2 regions of the Shewanella sp. N2AIL genome follow, and region 1 is predicted to be linked to the other one. Evidence: riboswitches for the same ligand, from Rfam matches in the RefSeq annotation. Region 1 holds a riboswitch; the other holds the start of a gene.
The links. A riboswitch is a leader RNA that binds a small molecule or an ion and turns the genes downstream of it on or off. The one in region 1 is predicted to bind cyclic di-GMP.

Region 1 (3,420 bases):
CATCGAAGCCAACGCGAGATCCCGCTGGTAGCGTGTCACATAACCATTCAATTTGTGGCGTGTCTGTCAGGCTTTCGTAGCTGAAAAGTGCAGCATCCACTTGCAGACGAACTTGCACCGTATAACGGCCGTCGGTAAATATTGCTGCTTTATCTTTCAATACGATAGCCATGCCTGCCGAACCGGTAAAGTGGGTTGCCCAGTACAAACGTTCGTTGTGTTCTGGCACATATTCGCCCAGATACTCGTCGGCGCGGGGAATGATAAAAGCATCGAGATTGGCAGAAGATAATTCGCTGCGAATAGCGTCGAGGCGGCTGGCGATAGAATGTGACATATGGGCTCCAAGTGAGACTGGCACGCTGTGCAAGTCGGTAGGCAAAGCTTGCCTAAGGATACGTTTATTTGAGTTCTAACCAGCTCGGATTATCGCAAGCCTAACGCGCGAGATGCAAGGGGAGCGAATAAAGGATTTTGTATACAATCGTGAATTTGTGCTGACGGTGATGGGCAAGCTAAGCTTTTAAATCCTTAATTTATTTGTGTGACTCTTAGCATAAAACCTGAGTAAAACAAAATGTCAGTCATGTTTTTTTAGACTTGTTCCTTACAAATTAGCTACTTAAGTTTTATTCAATCGCTAACATTTGGACCCTATGCTAACATTTGCCATCTTCGCTCGGGGTCAGAGTGGGGCACATGTATCAGTGGAGTAAGCGATGCAAATCCTAACAATAGATGTGGGCGGTACGACAGCCCTGTTCGAACTTCAGCTCGCGGGACATACAGAACAATATAAAATCCCCACAGGCGAAGGTTTTAAAATTGAAGAGTTAAATAATCAAATCGCTGCACTTGAACGCGATTACGATTTACAGCATTACCAATTAGCGATTGGCGTACCAGGACTCGTACAAAATAATCGTTTGGTTGCCTGTAAATCGTTACCCGGACTCAATGGTTTGAGTTTTGACACAGTGAAAACTCAAGGCGAGCTTAAGTTTATTTGCAACGATATGGATGCGGGTATGCAAGCCACGTGCGATGCCAAATATGCCTGTGAGTTGTTGGTCATGTGCGGCACTGGGATAGGGATGTCAATTGCGTTTAATGGGCAAGCTTTTACTGGAGCGACGGGGGTGGCAGGGGAGTTGGGCCATTGCCGCGTGATGACAGAATCAGGCGAATTTAGTTTAGAACAACTCGCCAGTGGCGATTCTGTACGCAGCCGTAACATCACCACTCAGGATGATTTATACCGTGCGGGCAGTTACCTTGGTATGGGGCTGGCGTGGACCGTTAATTTGTTTAATCCCAATCGGATTTGGCTCGCGGGTAACATGATGAACAGTGCTCCTTACTACAAAGGCTGCCTCGAAAGCTTAAAGCAAATGGCATTGAGCGCGCCCTTAGCTGAGATGAAAATCAACCGCGTCGATGATATGGAAACCTTAGTGTGCAGAGGTTTATCTGTGATGCTCGCAAGGGATTATCCACGCGTATAAGGATCATAGATGCTGTTTGCTTATGATTTTGAATTATTAGAGTTCAGCGGCTCAGCCCTAGCAATTTAAGCAGTATTCGCAGCATAAATAGTGAAATTGATAACAGGACAGGTGATGCCTTTGGCTTATCGTGTCCTGTTTTTTATGGCTAAAATAGTCAGCAAAGCCTTAATTATCAAAGTAAATATTAGAAATAGCTGAACTGTATTTAATTGCTTTCTTATCAGACCACTACCTTAGTTGATAATATTTTGTTGCATTTTTATTGCGCTTACGTCTATGCTGATTATCGTAATGACAACGTTGTCATTGCGTGTAAAAGGCAAACCAGTTGAAAAACTGGGACGCAAAGCCTCCGGTCTAAGGGTTCGTCTGTACCTATGATAGCGGGGATACCACAGGTTTTTCTTCGTGCAATTGTCTGTCGTGTTGCATGGTCTTAAGAGAGTGTTGTTTCCTGTCTACGCTTTGTTTGCCTTATTGATTCATATAAAAAATTCAATAGGGATATCTCATGTTCAAGACTCAAATTTCAACATCAGCCTTGCTGGTGGCATCGGCGCTGGCATCTACCGTGAGTGCCAGTGCATTTGCCGCAGCGCCCGGCAAACCGACTATAGGTTGGGGTGAAACCAAGTTCGCTATTATCGAAGTTAATCAAGCTGCTACGGCTTACAATCAGTTGGTAACCATTAAAGATGCCGCCGACGTGTCCGTCAGCTGGAACCTTTGGAGTGGCGATGTGGGCAATAAAGCCCAAGTGCTGCTCAACGGTAATGTCGCTTGGGAGGGCCCCTCAGGCGCTTCGGGCACCGCTAACTTTAAGGTGAACAAAGGCGGCCGTTATCAGATGCAAGTGCAACTGTGTAACAGCGATGGTTGTACGGCGAGCGATGCCAAAGAAATCCTCGTGGCCGATACCGATGGCAGCCATTTAGTGCCACTCAATGCTCCGCTTAAAGAAAACAATCGTCCATACGTTAACAAGTCGGGCAAAGTGGTCGGCAGTTACTTTGTAGAATGGGGTGTGTACGGCCGTAAGTTCCCAGTCGATAAGATCCCAGCACAGAACTTAACTCATATTTTATATGGCTTTACCCCTATTTGTGGTGGTGATGGCATTAACGATAGTTTGAAAGAAATCGACGGCAGTTTCCAAGCGCTGCAACGCGCCTGTAGTGGCCGTGAAGATTTTAAAGTCGCTATCCACGATCCTTGGGCGGCAATTCAAATGCCACAGGCGGGGGTGAGTGACTACTCTGATCCCTACAAAGGCAACTTCGGTCAATTGATGGCGCTGAAGCAAGCCCACCCCGATCTAAAGATTTTGCCTTCGGTCGGTGGCTGGACGTTATCTGATCCCTTTTTCTACTTTGGCGACAAAACTAAGCGCGATACCTTTGTTGCATCGGTGAAGGAATTCCTGCAAACGTGGAAGTTCTTCGATGGCGTTGACATTGATTGGGAATATCCAGGTGGTGGCGGTGCGAATCCAAACTTAGGTAATGCCAATGACGGTGAAACCTATGTGGCCTTGATGCGTGAACTGCGCGCCATGCTCGACGAGTTAAGTGCTGAGACGGGTCGTACCTATGAACTGACTTCCGCAATTGGTATCGATGCTCAAAAAATGGCAAAGGTCGATTATCAGGCCGCTCAGCAGTACATGGATTACATCTTCTTGATGAGTTACGACTTCAATGGCGGTTGGACGAACACTGAACTCGGTCATCAAACCAATCTTTATGAGGCGAGTTGGGACCCAGATACCCGCTACACCACTGACAAGGGCGTAAAAGCCCTGTTAACTCAAGGCGTAACCCCAGGGAAAATTGTGGTTGGTGCCGCTATGTATGGCCGCGGCTGGACAGGTGTGAATGGCTACACGGGCAATAACCCATTCACAGGGACAGCG
Region 2 (3,420 bases), on a different contig from region 1:
GCGGGCGCTATGGCGGGCACACAATGTCCTTACCATGGCAGCCAAACGGGGGCCGATGCCACGGCAAACTATGGCCCGAACAGCACTGCGGATGCTCTGGTTGAACCGGTAAACTTTGCCGAGCCACCACTGCGTTTAGAAGGCGAGGCGGCGCGTTATAGCCGTTATAACCAAGACGACTACACCCAAGCGGGTAATCTATATCGTATTTTCTCAGAAGCAGAGAAAGCACGCTTAGTGGCAACGATTTCGGGTTCACTAAGTCAAGCAAGTTTAGATGTGCAGCAACGTATGCTGGCACATTTCGAACAAGCCGATGCGGATTACGGTCAGCGTATTAGAACGGCATTAGGGTTATAAACTGCGTTTCTAAGAAGTTAAGCTTCTAAGTCGACACTGTTTATCTCAATAAAACCGTCGTAAGTAGAAAGGCCAGTGATGTTTATCACTGGCCTTTTTGTTGTGGTAATTCAAGCTTTAAAGCATTTAGAACAGCAGAGTGACAACGCCTAAGAGTGCGAACAATACGGCGCAGCCGCGGTGTATCCACAACATAGGTAATTTTTCGGCGCTGAAATGGCCTGCGATCACCACAGGTACGTTGGCAAGCAGCATGCCTAAGGTTGTGCCTGCAACCACCATAGTTAATGAATCGTATTTTGCGGCTAACACTACCGTTGCGATTTGGGTTTTATCCCCCATCTCGGCGATGAAAAACAGGATAAAGGTGGCGAGGAAGGGACCCATTTTGTAGAAACGGCTCTCTTCAGCATCGACTTTATCTGGGATTAACACCCAAAGAGCGATCGCGAAGAAGGACGCGGCAACTAAATAGCGGGCAAGATCTGGGCTGACCCAGTTAATCGCCCATTGGCCAATCCAAGCGGCGGCAAAATGGTTGAATAAGGTCGACAGCAAAATGCCTAAAATAATGGCGGTTTTATTTTTAAATCTTGCGGCAAGAATTAGTGCAAGTAATTGAGTTTTATCACCAATTTCGGCAATGGCAACCGTAAAGGTTGAGGCAAGTAGGGCTTCCAAGTGTGATCCTTTAGGGGTGGTTAAGACATAAGCACAATAAACCGTCCACCCCTAGGTGCAGTCATTGTGCTCAGGTCTTGCTGGGCAAATCGATGATTTGCTGTGAACACCATGGCGTGTGGCCAAGTATGTTGATGTTCACCCTAGATGACGATGGTTCGACATCCAGTTAGCTACTCCCCCGAAGCGAGGTGGGCATTATACCTAAGTGAATTTCGGTTTCAAGCACGAGTTTATTACAGTAGGCATGAATGAATGTTTGACGGGTGTCAGAATAATACCGCGCGACATTCTGTAATTATATGAATATAAATGGATTATTTTTTGACAGCGTTGTCTTTTGTTGCTAATTTAGCCAAGTCATTTCTACTTGATTACATACTATTAACTCGTAGTGATTCGATGACACCTACCGTATTTGGCAAACTAATTGAAAAGTTAGGACGCAAAGCTTCCGGTCTAAGGTTGTAAATGGATTTTTTAGTGAACTAAGATAGCGGAGTTGCCGCAGAATTCGATTTCTGTGAAAGATAAACGACTGCTGTTTAATGCTGTTGTTTGCCCAAATACCACTTTTATACCTAAGCCCAAGCCAATACTGGCGAAGATGGGTGCAAATGGAGTGCATTAAAGTGGCAAATCCTACTGTTTTTTCCCCTGTTTCTAGATTGAGTTTATTGGCCGCCGCAGTGATGGCGGCAAATGCGTTTGTGAGTATTTCTGCACAGGCACACGGTTATGTTGTGGCGCCAGAGTCACGTTCCTATGCCTGCAAAACCGGCAACAATGCCAACTGTGGCGCTGTGCAATGGGAACCGCAAAGCGTTGAAGGACCATCAGGTTTTCCTGAGTCAGGTCCTGCGGATGGCAAACTGGCGAGTGCGGGTAATGGTGCTTTCTCGCCTTTAGATGAACAGAGTCCCAGCCGTTGGTCAAAGACGGATATCAAAGCGGGCTGGAATAAGTTCAGTTGGCAGTTCACCGCCAATCATGTCACCCGCAATTGGCGTTATTATTTAACTCGCCAAGATTGGAATCAAAACCAAGCTTTAAGCCGTGCGAGCTTTGACTTAGCGCCATTCTGCGTAGTCGATGGTGGCATGGTGCAGCCACCTAAGTTAGTGACCCATGACTGCTATGTGCCAGAAGGCCGCAGCGGTTATCAAGTGATTCTAGCCGTGTGGGAAGTGGGTGATACCACCAACAGTTTCTACAATGCTATCGATGTGAACTTAGATTCGGGTCCCGTCGTACCGGGTGAATGGCTCGATGTGGGCGACATCAATCCGTCACTCGATCTCAAGGCGGGCGATAAAGTGATGACCCGAGTGTTCGATGCCAATGGTGAGCAACCGGCTAAGCAAACAGTGATTACTATTAGCGATGCGACTCAAGGTGATAAACAAAATTGGCCTTTCCTATTAGCGAGCGCGATTAATGCCCAGCAGTCTCAGTTAAAAGCGGGACAAAAAAATGCATCAGGTGTGATTGAGCCTGTGTATGGCAAAAACGACATTTTTACTGCGACAACTTCAGGTATTGAGCGTGTCGAAGTGGGATTTGATCTGGCGCCCGCACCGGGTAACAGCTTAGAAGTCACTTCACTTGCCGACGATTATCAAATTATCGACGGCGCGGCGCAGGTTCGTTTTGACGTCACCAGCAATGCTGAAATGTTAGTGTCTGCGTATTTGTTTAGCCACGATGGCACGGCTGCGGGTTTTGTGAGCCAAACCGTTAATAATACTAGTGCGAGCTTAGTGTTAGACGTGGTTGCGCCTAAAGCTGGACATTATCACTTGCAGGTTAAAGCTGAGCCTAAACAAGGTGATGTTATTCAGCAGAACTTTGATCTCTTCTTAAAGGATCAAGCACCAACGCCGGAAGCGGATTTTGTTTTCCCTGAAGGGGTGAAAGGTTACGTTGCAGGCACCACAGTGTTACAGCCTAAAAATGGCAAAGTGTATCAATGTAAGCCATTCCCCTATAGCGGCTATTGCATGCAGTGGTCGGCTTCTGCCACAGGATTTGAGCCAGGTGTTGGCGCTTCTTGGGCTATGGCGTGGACTGAGCTGTAAATTAACATGTTGAGTTAATCGATTCTCAACATGATGTGATTGGGCTTAAACACAGCGAATATGTTTAAGCCCATATTCAGCGCGTTCGCGACAGTCAAAATATACGTTTTACCTCGATTCACCCACAATGCGGCATCCCACGTATTTCCAACAAAGGTAGCGATTTTGTTGGCTTGTATGTTTTCGTTTACCACAGCGCTATTAAGTTGTTACCGTACAGTGCGCGACTTATCTTTGTTCACAACTGGCTTGCCCACTGGGTTTGGCTCTGTTAATGTCCCAAACTATCTATTTTACCTAT

Region 2: it holds a riboswitch for cyclic di-GMP, as region 1 does, so the genes downstream of both, gbpA (N-acetylglucosamine-binding protein GbpA) here and MO387_RS00530 (glycosyl hydrolase family 18 protein) in region 1, are expected to answer to the same signal.

The regions. Positions count from the first base shown of each region.
Region 1 is NZ_JALBYT010000001.1:112,396-115,815, forward strand. Features, by position in the region: gene MO387_RS00520 (aminopeptidase P family protein) at 1-337, opposite strand, end outside; gene MO387_RS00525 (ROK family protein) at 720-1,505, shown strand; cyclic di-GMP riboswitch class I at 1,817-1,905, shown strand; gene MO387_RS00530 (glycosyl hydrolase family 18 protein) at 2,020-3,420, shown strand, end outside.
Region 2 is NZ_JALBYT010000023.1:67,850-71,269, reverse strand. Features, by position in the region: gene katB (catalase KatB) at 1-360, shown strand, start outside; gene MO387_RS14235 (TMEM165/GDT1 family protein) at 487-1,041, opposite strand; cyclic di-GMP riboswitch class I at 1,452-1,551, shown strand; gene gbpA (N-acetylglucosamine-binding protein GbpA) at 1,674-3,119, shown strand.